DNA from 2 places in the Brevibacillus sp. HD3.3A genome. Region 1 is predicted to be linked to the other one. Evidence: riboswitches for the same ligand, from Rfam matches in the RefSeq annotation. Region 1 holds a riboswitch; the other holds the start of a gene.

What was found. Region 1 has a riboswitch for FMN ahead of ribD (bifunctional diaminohydroxyphosphoribosylaminopyrimidine deaminase/5-amino-6-(5-phosphoribosylamino)uracil reductase RibD). Riboswitches for the same ligand answer to the same signal wherever they lie in the genome.
Region 2: linked by a shared signal. The riboswitch ahead of HP435_RS05300 (ECF transporter S component) and the one ahead of ribD (bifunctional diaminohydroxyphosphoribosylaminopyrimidine deaminase/5-amino-6-(5-phosphoribosylamino)uracil reductase RibD) in region 1 are both predicted to bind FMN.

The regions. Positions count from the first base shown of each region.
Region 1 covers NZ_CP085874.1:5,017,647-5,023,827, forward strand. Annotated here, with positions in the region: gene HP435_RS23420 (GerAB/ArcD/ProY family transporter) at 1-198, opposite strand, end outside; gene HP435_RS23425 (spore germination protein) at 203-1,702, opposite strand; gene ribE (6,7-dimethyl-8-ribityllumazine synthase) at 1,845-2,309, opposite strand; gene HP435_RS23435 (bifunctional 3,4-dihydroxy-2-butanone-4-phosphate synthase/GTP cyclohydrolase II) at 2,330-3,523, opposite strand; gene HP435_RS23440 (riboflavin synthase) at 3,541-4,203, opposite strand; gene ribD (bifunctional diaminohydroxyphosphoribosylaminopyrimidine deaminase/5-amino-6-(5-phosphoribosylamino)uracil reductase RibD) at 4,301-5,398, opposite strand; FMN riboswitch at 5,528-5,674, opposite strand; FMN riboswitch at 5,789-5,935, opposite strand; gene HP435_RS23450 (HAD family hydrolase) at 6,025-6,181, opposite strand, start outside.
Region 2 covers NZ_CP085874.1:1,028,877-1,035,057, forward strand. Annotated here, with positions in the region: gene HP435_RS05275 (glutamate-1-semialdehyde 2,1-aminomutase) at 1-830, opposite strand, end outside; gene HP435_RS05280 (protein phosphatase 2C domain-containing protein) at 983-1,825, shown strand; gene HP435_RS05285 (ABC transporter ATP-binding protein) at 1,974-2,984, shown strand; gene HP435_RS05290 (ABC transporter permease) at 2,977-3,771, shown strand; gene HP435_RS05295 (ABC transporter permease) at 3,775-4,572, shown strand; FMN riboswitch at 4,948-5,102, shown strand; gene HP435_RS05300 (ECF transporter S component) at 5,357-5,965, shown strand.

The DNA of each region.
Region 1 (6,181 bases):
GTAGCGGCTGCACAGCGCGATCATCGGAAAGACCGTCAGCGTCACAATGATTCCGAGCAAAATCGGCGCCATCCACAAGTTATAGCCCATTTTGCTGGCAAAATGAGAAAGCGACAGCAGATTGACGCCGACCATTGAATTGATGATCAGCCCGATTACATGGATCGGATTCAGGCTGTGAATCTTTCCTCTGTCCATCTATCTACTCCTCACCAACGGGCCGCGCCTGTTTGCGTTTTGCTCTGGACATGCGGTTGCGATAGACGATGAACTTCATCGGCGCGCGCACCAGGCCATTAAACAAATCCGTCCACTGGCGCGGCACACCCGGAGCCATGTAAGGAGTGCCCAAAGAGGTCAGGTTGAGCAAATGCGCAAACAAAAAAGCAAGCATCAGCATCTGACCGTACATCCCCATCATGCCTGCCATCAAAATAAAACCGTAACGAACGAGACGAATCGCGTTGCTCATCAAAAAATTGGGCGGAACAAACGAAAGCAGGGCCGAGACGGAGACGAGAACAATCAAGATGTTGCTGGCCAATCCCGCTTGAACGGACGCTGTTCCGATGACAATCCCGCCCACGATCCCGATCGTCTGACCGATTTTCGTCGGCATGCGTATCCCGGCTTCACGCAAAATCTCGATAACCAGCTCGATGAAGATCACTTCGATGACCGGAGGAAAAGGCACCTGGCTGCGCGATTCAGACAAAATCGTCAGCAAGGCGGGAGGGAGCATTTCCGGGTGAAAAGTCAGGACGGATACGTAGCTGGAAGTAAGCAAAATCGTCACAAACAGCCCGAAAAAGCGGATCATTCGCAGCAAGCTCGCCGTTAACCAGCGATTGTAGAAATCCTCGGGGCTGCTGAACATCTCCAGAAAAGAGGCCGGGCAGATCGCCGCTTCAGGGCTTCCGTTCAGCATAATGATGATTCTGCCATCCAGCAGTGCCGCTGCCACATTGTCCGGGCGACTGGTCAGCCCGAACTGGGGAAACGGCGAGTACGGCTTGTCTTCGAGCATTTGTTTCAAAACAGGCAGTCCGACGAAGCCCTGATACTCGACGTTTTGGATGCGTGTCTTCACGCGTTCGACGTTGATCTCGTTCGCGATATTTTCCAGGTACAGGACCGCTACCCGGTTTTGCGTCTCTGTGCCGATCGTGTAGGCGACAATTTTCAGGTTGGGCGTCGTCAATCTGCGGCGCAAGAGCGACAGGTTGATCTCCAGCATCTCCACAAACGAATCCTGCGGGCCGAGAACCGTCGCCTCGCTCTCCGACTTGGTAATCGCACGATGCTCGACCTGAAACGTATTGACGTGCAAAATAAGCTCCCGTTCCAGAAAAAACAGGATCGTATGGCCGCGCAGCAAATTGGCAAGCAGCAAGTCCAGGTTGCCTTCGCGACACGGCTGCGCGTAAGGAAGCACGGTCAACGGATCTCTGCCGTCCGAGCGCTGCAACGGCAAAAACACGTTTTCATACAACTGCGCCAGTTCCACCATCGTATCTAGAAAAAAAACGTGAACCTCTTCGTCATTGATCGTCAAAGCCAGGCTGCTGAGGTCATCCACGTTGTGCATTTGCTGTTTGATCATTTCCGGCGTGATTCGCTCGCCACGCGAAGGCGACGCGCCACCGCTCTTGGCTTGTGCCACTTTGAATACTTGCGCTCTCCACCAATCTGTCGGCTCCATCTTGAATCCCCCGATCTACAGGAAAATCCTTCTTACTTTGACCGATAGGTGGTGATTTTATCCATCCATAGGCGTTTTTATCCATGCAAAAACGGGAGCCTCAGCCCCCGCTTCTCGCCTTCTCATGCTATACTGTTCTCGTTTAGGCAAACTGCTTCGACAGATTCGCCATTTCAATCGCAGCCGCAGCGGCCTCCCAGCCTTTGTTGCCTGCTTTCGTTCCAGCACGCTCAATCGCTTGCTCAATATTGTCTGTCGTCAGCACGCCGAAAATAACCGGAATCCCTGTGGACAGCGACAAGGAAGCAACTCCTTTGGCCGCTTCGTTGCACACGTAATCAAAGTGCGGAGTTGCGCCGCGAATCACGGCGCCCAGCGTCACTACCGCGTCGTAACGGCCGGATTCCGCCATTTTTTTGGCAATCAGCGGAATTTCAAATGCGCCTGGCACCCATGCCACATCGACGTTTTCCTCTTCCACACCGTGGCGCTTCAAAGCATCGAGAGCGCCGCCAACCAGCTTGCTGACGATCAGTTCGTTAAATCGCCCTGCTACAATCCCTACGCGCAGTCCTGTCCCTACCAGATGTCCTTCAAATGTTCTCATTCCGTTCACTCTCCTTTGCATTATAGGTGGAGCAAGTGCCCCAGCTTCGTTTGCTTGGTTGTCAAATATCGCTGATTGTGCGGTTGCACCTGCATTTGCAACGGCACTCTTTCTTCTACTTTCAGCCCGTAGCCGTCCAGCCCGCGAATTTTGCGAGGATTGTTGGTCAAAAGGCGCATCCTGCGCACTCCGAGGTCGCGAAGAATTTGCGCACCAATCCCGTACTCTCGCAAATCGGCCGCAAAGCCCAGCTTTTCGTTTGCTTCCACCGTATCAAGCCCTTCCTCCTGGAGCTTGTACGCCTTGAGCTTGTTAATCAGCCCGATGCCGCGTCCTTCTTGGCGCATGTACAAAAGAATGCCCGCGCCCTCCGCCTCGATTTGCGCAAGCGCAGCATGCAGTTGCGGCCCGCAGTCGCATCGCTCGGAGCCAAAAATATCCCCGGTCAGGCATTCGGAGTGCACCCGGACGAGAACCGGCTTGTCCGAGTCGATCTCGCCCTTGATGAGCGCTACGTGTTCTTTGCCATCTACTTCGTTCGTATAGGCCGCGATCCGAAAATCGCCGAAGCTCGTCGGGAGATTCACTTCGATTTCTTTGTGCACATGCGATTCCGTGCGCATCCGATACGCGATCAAATCGGCAATCGTGATCAGCTTCAGCTCAAACCGCCGCGCAATCTCTACCAACTGCGGCAACCGGGCCATCGAGCCGTCTTCATTCATAATCTCGCAAATCACGCCTGCCGCAGCACTGCCAGCCATCTCCGCGAGATCGACGGCCGCCTCCGTGTGACCAGCCCGGCGCAACACGCCGCCCGCTTTTGCTATCAACGGAAAAATATGCCCCGGCTTGCGGAAATCTTCGGCTGTCTTCTGCTCATCCAGCATCGCCAGCACTGTCTGCGAACGCTCATGGGCTGAGATTCCCGTATGCGTGCTCGCCTCATCAATCGAGACGGTAAAAGCCGTCCCTTGCTTGTCTGTGTTGTCTTCGACCATCGGAGCAAGCTTCAATCTGGCCGCGCGCTGTTGCGTAATCGGCACGCAGACCAGCCCGCGCCCATGCGTTGCCATGAAGTTGATCATCTCCGGTGTCGCCGCTTCCGCCAGGCAGACGAAATCGCCTTCGTTTTCCCGATCTTCGTCATCCACTACGATAATCGCTTTCCCTTGGCGCAAATCTTCCAATGCCTCTTCTAACTGATGAAACATGGGACTTCCCTCCTCGTTCAGACAAATCCATTTTCCTGCAAAAAAGCCATGCTGATCGTCGAGCCTGCCGCTTGCCCGCTCCTTTGCTGGCCGCGATCGCCCAAAAGCCGCTCTACATACTTGCCGATGACGTCTGTCTCCAGATTCACCTGATCGCCTGCGCGCCGATCCTGCAAGCTGGTCTGCGCCAGCGTGTGCGGGATGATCGACACGCTGAAATGCGTATCCGCAGCTTCCACCACAGTAAGACTGATGCCATCCACGCAAATCGAGCCGCGCTCGATGACGTATTTCAACAGCTCCGCGCTCGCTTCGATCGTAAACAGCACAGCGTTGGCGTGCGGCTGTCGCGACACGATCGTGCCTGTCCCGTCCACGTGCCCGGAGACGATATGCCCGCCAAAACGGTCGCCCAAGCGCATCGCCCGCTCCAGGTTGACTCGCTGGCCCGCTCGCAGATGGCGCAGGCTCGTCTTTTTCATCGTTTCCGGCATGACGTCGACCTGAAAATGCCGCTGCGTAAACGAAGTAACCGTCAGGCAAATCCCGTTGACTGCGATGCTGTCGCCCAGTTGCACACCTTCGAGCACCCGCTGCGCCCGGATCACGAGCTGACTCGCCTGATCGTTGCCCGTGAGCGATTCCACCGTGCCCAGCTCTTCTACCAGTCCGGTAAACATCGGCTTTCCTCCTCTTTTTACACGGTTTATAACATCGGAAAGCAGCCATCGGCCTCGGTGAAACAAAGCCGTCTGTCTCCGATTCGCTTTTTTGTCCTCACTCCCACTGTGGATAGCCGCTGATCCGCAAGTCCAGCTCATCCAGTTGCTCAACGGTCGGATTCGCCAGCTTGACCGCCTGATCCATCGTGGAAAAGCCTTGTCCTCCAAACGGTGTCGGCGCCTGGCCACCGCCAATCATTTTCAGCGACACGTAGCTGATCACTTTTTGAATCGCCCGCGCCTGCAAAAACGCTCCGTTGACTGCGGCCCCGCCTTCGACGAGAAGCGAAGTGATTCCCCATTCGCCCAACGTGTCCAGCACCTCGTCCACCCTAATCTGCTCATCTGCCACGAACAGCCGGATACCTTTTTCCGCAAAAGCCTCCTGCTTCGCTTGCGCCGCAGCTTTCGTCGTAAAAATCCAGGTGGGCGCATCCGCATTTTGAATCACGTTGGCCCCGAGCGGCGTGCGCAGCTGACTGTCCCAGATGATACGCACAGGCTGTCGCCCATGCGCTTGCCCGTCCAGTCTCGCCGTCAAAAGCGGATCGTCCGCAAGCACCGTGCCTACTCCGACCAGGATCGCGTCGTGCTGTCTGCGCAGCTCGTGCACTTCCCCCCGCGCCCGCGCACCCGTTATCCAGCGGCTGTGCCCGCTTTCGGTAGCGATCTTGCCATCCAGCGTGCTCGCTGTTTTGATCGTCACAAACGGACGCCGCGTCGTAATGAAGTGGAAAAAGACTTCATTCAGCTTTTTCGCTTCCGCTTCATGCACGCCGACAACCACTTCCGCGCCTGCTGCCCGCAGCTTCTCCGCGCCTTTTCCCGCGACGAGCGGATTCGGGTCCAGCGTGGCGATCACGGCACGCCGGATGCCAGCCGCGATCACCGCCTCGGCGCACGGAGGCGTTTTGCCGTGATGACTGCACGGCTCCAATGTGACATACAGCGTAGCGCCAGCCGCTTTTTGCCCTGCCATCCGCAGAGCGTGCACTTCTGCATGAGGTTCGCCTGCACGCAAATGCGCTCCCATGCCTACTACCTCTCCGTTGTTTACCAGGACTGCACCGACGAGCGGATTGGGGCTCGTCTGACCGTTTGCCGAGCGCGCCAAATCCAGTGCCAGTGCCATGAACCGCATGTCCTGCTCCATGTAAACCTCCTCTTTCATGCACGGATTCCAGCCAATGCAAAAAGCCCTCGAAACCACTAGCGGCTCAGGGCATAAGGAAAGAAGCCTCATCGCATCCGTTTTTTGCAAAAGGGATGCCAAAAAGCATGGTCAGCTCTTCTTCCATCCGGACTTTACCGTCGGCTCTGGATTTGCACCAGATCAGTCGCTGACCGTAACGATCAGCGAGTCGCGGGCTTTAGACGTACATACGTCATTACCGCCGGTCGGGAATTTCACCCTGCCCTGAAGATTTTTGCGCTATGCAGTTTTCCAATAAAAAACGCCCACGAGCAAACGATACTCAGGGCGTAGGGAAACAAGCCTCGTGACAGTTCTGTTTTTGAAAAAACAGCCGCCGAAGCTATTGTAAGACACCTTCTCCCATCCGGACTTTACCGTCGGCCTTGGATTTGCACCAAGTCAGTCGCTATCCATACAGCAATAGCGAGTCGCGGGCTCAGACGTGCGTTCGTCATTACCGCCGGTCGGGAATTTCACCCTACCCTGAAGGCTGGTATTCAGTTAGGCACAGTATAGCACACATTTCTCGTCAACTGTCACTTTTTTAGGTGGAAGTGTCCTTTTCCTGCTCTCCGCGAGCGCGGCTACAAAATGTCCAGCAGCTCGCGCAAGTCCGTGATGTACGCTCGCGGCGACACTTCGTTGCGCTCCATGTCCGCCCGCTCTCCCTGATACGCGATAAACGCCACTTCCCCGCCGTGCGCCGCTTTTCCGTCAATCCAGGAATCTCCGACCATCGTC
Region 2 (6,181 bases), 2.2 Mb from region 1:
CCGATTGGCAAGCCGCCACCGATGATTTTTCCGAGCGCGGTCAGGTCTGGCGTTACGCCCAGCAAGTTTTGCGCACCGCCGTAGCAGAAGCGGAATGCGGTGATGACCTCGTCGTACACAACGAGCGCGCCTGCCTCGTGCGTGATGCGGTTCACTTCCTCCAAAAAGCCTGGCTCCGGCGTGACGATACCGAAGTTGCCGACGATTGGTTCGACCAGGACGCAAGCCGTTTCGTTGCCCCATTTGTTCATCGCTTCGGCGAACGCTGCAACGTCATTGAATGGAACCGTGATCACTTCGCTGGCGATGCTTTGCGGAATACCCGCACTGTCAGGGATGCCGAGTGTGGAAGGACCGGAGCCTGCCGCAACCAGCACGAGATCGGAGTGACCGTGGTAGCAGCCCGCAAATTTGATGATTTTCACGCGTCCGGTGTAGGCGCGTGCCACGCGAATGCACGTCATGACAGATTCCGTACCGGAGTTGTTGAAGCGGATGCGCTCCATGGATGGAATCGCTTCGCGGATCATGTTCGCAAAAGTGACTTCCCAAGGAGTTGGCGTACCGTACAACGTTCCGTTGGCCGCCGCTTCCGTAATGGCTTTTGTGACGTGCGGGTGAGCATGTCCGGTAATAATCGGGCCATACGCCGCCAAGTAGTCAATATATCGATTGCCGTCCACGTCCCAGAAATACGCGCCCTGGGCACGCTCCATCGTAACGGGCGCTCCCCCGCCTACGGCCTTGAAAGAACGGGAAGGGCTGTTTACCCCGCCGAGAATAACATCCATGGCTTGTTCGTGCAGTTGCGCGGATCGTTCACGTTTCATGCGATTTTCCCTCTTTTCTTTTCAAAAAAGTCCTTCATTAATCTTAACACAGCAAAAGTCACCTGGATATGGATGGGGAGCTATAGCTGGGGAAAAGGAAAAATGATACAATTTTCAAGCAAATCACTTCACGTAAAAGGCGGTAATCCACCATGAAACTTGAGTGCATCTCCATCAAAGGAACCGGCAATACCAATGAGGACGCCTATGTGATCTCGCAGGCCGATCAGGTGTACGCGGTGATCGACGGCGTCTCGTCGCTCGTTCCGTACGAAAACCGATTCGGGCAGACAGGAGGAGCGATTGCAGCCGAGCTGGTGAAAAGGAAGCTGGAAATCATGCCGCCTGACGCTGTGCTGTCCGATTACCTGACGTTTGTCAACGAAAAGCTGCGGGAATTGATGCGCGAGAGCGAGATTGACTGGAAGCAAAAAGAAGCATTGTGGGGAGCGGCATGTGCAGTCGTTCGGGTGAAAGAGCAGCACATCGAGTATGCCCAGACTGGCGATTGCATGATTTTTGCGGTCTATGAAGACGATACGGTGCGGCCTTTGACGTTTCCGCAAGTTTCGCTGCTGGAGCAAAACGCCATTGCCCGGTGGGAAGACGGGATTCGCGAGGGGCTGTCTACCCGAGCCGAGCTGCACGAGCGATGTAAGGACATCCTGATTCATAACCGCTATCAGGCGAACGGATCAGGAGGATATGGCGTTTTGAACGGAGATGCGGCTTGTGCGGATTTCATAGAGTATGGACGGATCAATCGGATCGGATTGAAGGCGCTTGTTTTGGCGACAGACGGTCTGTTCATGCCACGACCAACAGGCGGAAAAGAACCGGGGTGGGAAGAAACGGTATTGCCAATCGTCCACAAAGGGCTGCAACGTTACACGGATGAGCTGATCGCACTGGAAAACAACGATCCCGAATGCATCCGCTACGCCCGCTTCAAAAAGTCGGACGACAAGACGGGCATTGTCGTGAATTTGCGCTGACAGTTTGTTACAGTTTGCCTTTTGCACATTTTCATGCGCTCATATACACTAACAGTTGTTCATGACCGTTTTGCCAGCCGCAAGCGGTCACATCTCTTTGCATGAAAAACGTCAAGGCGTTTTTCCACTAAAAAAAGGATGGTTATCCATGATTCAAGTGAAGAACCTGCAAAAGGAGTTTCGCATCCACCAGGCCAGAGCGGGTCTCGGGGGTGCTTTTCGTGATTTGTTTAGTCGCGAGTATAAGACCGTCAAGGCAGTGAATGACCTTTCTTTTACCGTGGAAGAAGGGGAAATGTTCGCTTTGATTGGGGAAAATGGCGCCGGGAAATCGACGACGATCAAAATGCTGACGGGCATTTTGACGCCAAGCGAGGGCGAGATCGTCATCAACGGCTACGTTCCGTTCAAACAGCGCGAGGAATACGTGCGCTCCATCGGTGTCGTATTCGGACAGCGTTCACAGCTCTGGTGGGATTTGTCGCCCATGGAGTCGTTCCGTTTGCTGAAAAGCGTCTACAAGGTCGACGGGACAGAGGGAGATAAGTGGCTCGACCGCTTGATCGAGGAGCTGGAGATCAACTCGTTTGTCAGCCAGCCTGTGCGCAAGCTGAGTTTGGGTCAACGGATGCGCTGCGAGGTAGCGGCGTCATTGATTCACAAGCCGCGCCTGTTGTTCCTCGACGAGCCGACAGTCGGGCTGGACGTCTTGGTGAAGCAAAAAATTCGCGAGTTTTTGCGCAATCTGAACGAAACGGAAAACATGACCATCCTGCTCACGACCCACGACGTTTCCGATATTGAAGCGCTCTGTAAGCGGGTGCTGGTCATGGACAAAGGCAAGCTGATTTTTGACGGCCTGCTCAGTGACCTGAAGGAAAAGTGGGGCAATGGCACAGAGGTGTCTTTCCAGATGAAAAAGCGCACACCCGCCGACGAGCTGCGCAAGACGCTTGGCGAGATGCCGTGCGAAATTTCCCAGGTAAACGAATATACAATCAGTGTGAAAGTGCCGCAGAGCCAGGAAATGCTGCCGTTTGTCCTGTCAACGGTCATGTCGACGTTCGAGGTCAGCGACGTAAAAATCATGGAGACGAGCACAGAAGATATTGTCCGCAACATTTACCAGGTGGATACAGGGGTGCGGGGCCATGCATAAGCTCTACATGGAACTGATCCGCATGCGCTTTTTGACCATGCTCGCTTACCGGGTGAATTACTACAGCGGGATCATTATTTACGCGATCAACATCGGAGCGTACTACTTTTTGTGGGGCGCAATCTACGGCGGCCAGCAGCAGCTTGGCGGCCTGTCGGTCGAGCAAATGACTTCCTACGTCGCGATTGCCTGGATGTCGCGCGCCTTTTACTTCAACAACATCGATACGGAAATTGCCCAGGACGTACGGGAGGGTAAGGTCGCGATCGAGATGATCCGCCCTTACAATTACTTGTCGGTCAAGACAGCGCAAGCATTTGGGGAAGGGATATTCCGCTTCCTGTTTTTCGCAGGGCCAGGAATTTTTCTCATCAGCCTGATTATCCCGTTTCATTTTCCCGCGACAGCGACTGGCTGGGGATTGTATTTGATCAGTCTCATGTTTGCTTTTTTGATCAACACGCAAATCAACCTGCTGACGGGGCTGTTCACCTTTTTCCTGTTCCGCAACGACGGGATGATGCGGGCGAAGCGTGTCGTCGTTGATTTGATGTCGGGCCTGGTGCTGCCGATCAGCTTTTTCCCGGGCTGGGCGCAAACGGTTATGGGCTTTTTGCCATTCCAGGCCGTCAACTACTATCCGAGCCTGATTTTCACAGGGGCGATTACTCCGGGGCGTTCCTGGGAGTTGATCGGCTTCCAGGCGATCTGGATGGTTGTTATTCTGGTTCCGATTCTGATTTTGTGGCGCATGGCCCGAAATCGGCTGGTCGTGCAAGGGGGGTAGCATATGCAAAACGTCAAACACATTTTCGGTATTTTCGCCGACTACCTGGGCCAGTATTTCAAGACGAGACTTGCCTATCGGGCTGACTTTCTCGGGGATTTTGTGTCCAACTTGATTTCCGAGCTGATCAATCTGGTGTTCATCATCGTCGTCTTCACGCATGTGCCGTTGATGAAGGAATGGACGCGGGACGAAATCATTTTCATTTACGGTTTCTTTTTGGTGCCGTATGCCTTATTCTCGATGTTTTTCGGGTTTTGGGACTTCAACGAACGCTATATTATCCGGGGCGAAATGGACCGCATCTTGACCAGGCCGATCCACAATCTGGCACAGGTCTGTCTGGAGTCGATCGCACCGGACCGGATTTTCGGCGTCATCACAGGGCTGATCATCATGGGCTATGCTGCTTTTCAGCTCGATTTGACGTTTTACTGGTACGACCTGTTCATCTTCATCGGGCTTGTGATCAGCGGCGCCCTGATTTACGGCGGGGTGTACACGGCGATTGCCGCTGTCAGCTTTTTCTCCGATTCCCGGACAGGAATTGCCCCGATGATTTACAACATCCAGCAGTACGGGCGTTACCCCGTGGATGTGTACAACAAGGCGATTCGCTTCGTGCTGACTTACGTGTTGCCGTTTGCTTTTGTCGGGATTTACCCGGCGGCTTACTTTTTGCGAAAAGAAGTGTGGTATACGTACGCAGCACTTACTCCGGTAGTCGCGGTCATCTTCTTTGGCATCGGCTTGCTCGTCTGGAACTGGGGCGTCACCAAGTATCGGGGAGCGGGGTCGTAGTGGCAGAAGCTACTTTTGGTGCGATTTGGTAGGCAGGAGCAGGTAATATTAGAGGTAACGAGCTTGAAAGAAAAAAAGACCGTCCGGCGGCTACCGGAACGGTCTGGTCTGTACAAACGAGGCTTCCCTCAAAGGGGACGGCTCAAAATTTGGTGAAGAATAGACCGCCGAGGAGCAGTCAACTCAAGGGCGGTCTATTTCTTTTTGGTCCAGGTAACTACCTATAGCACGTGGCGACTTTAGGCTGAGAAGCCCCATTTTTTTAAAAATATATCCAACTAAATCAATTGGAAAATAAAGATAAAATGTCGATTTAACAGTTTCGTCTATTGTCAAATCGAAAAAGCGCAGTATAATATGCTGTATACAACTACACAATTCCTTCAGGGCAGGGTGAAATTCCCGACCGGCGGTGATGGTGCAATCAGCACGTCAAGCCCGCGAGCCTCCCGAGCTGTTGACAGCGACGGAGTGCAGGATCTGGTGAGATTCCAGAGCCGACAGTACAGTCTGGATGGGAGAAGGATGACGACAGTACGTTTACCACACACGTGCTTGTTTGCCTGTGCTGGCAGGACAGATGCGATGAGGCATGCATGATGAGCCGCCTCGTTGTTTCTTGAACCTGTATTTATTGCACATGCTTTGTCATACGCCTGTAAGCTGCCCTGAGAATTATTCTCAGGGTATTTTTATGTTTGCAAAAGCGTAGACATTTTGGCACGTGTGGGCAAGACCGCTGTTGCCATTCCTCAGAAGGAGAAAAAACGAGGAGATGGTACACATGAAAGAAACAGCCCTGCACACATCGCGCAGAGCAACCCAGCGGATCGTGACGATTCCGATGCTGGCAGCCGTTGCTTTTATCTTGCAGTATTTGGAGGTTCCCGTTCCGCTGATGCCGAGCTTTTTGAAGCTTGATTTCAGTACGTTGCCAGCGCTGATCGGCGGACTCATGTACGGCCCTGTAGCCGGCATCATCATCGAAGTTTTGAAAAATACATTGCACATGCTCTTTAAAAATACAGACGGATTGTTGATCGGAGAGCTTGCCAACGTCGTGGCGGGCGCCAGCTTTATTTTGCCAGCCGTCCTTCTGCAACGCAGCGGTCAAGGGAAAAAAGGCTTTTTATCGGGCCTCGCGCTTGGGACGTTGCTGATGACGATTGTCATGGCTGTTGCCAATGCGTACGTCCTGCTCCCGGCATACGCCGCTCTTTATCAGATGCCGATGGCAGAGCTGTTGGCCATGTTCAACGCAACCAGCGTCTGGTCCCTGGTCATGGTCGGTATCGTTCCGTTCAACCTGTTCAAAGGGGTCGTGCTCGCGCTGGTCGCGTATCCGGTCTACGCCAAGCTTGGTGCGCGCATTGCCCTCAGAACCACAAATTGACAACGGCTGCGCGACTTGCTAAGATATTCCCTAACAAAAAGCAGTTTAGCGAAAAGGCTATGAAAGGACCCGCAGCTATATCCTGGTTCCAGAGAGTCGGCCCTAGTCTGGAAGGCTGATACGAGGCGTACCTGCACCCCATCCTGAAGCCGCCAGCGACGAGCTGGTCCGGTTGCCCGCCGTTATCGGGTTGTTGAGTGGACTTATGGCTTGTGC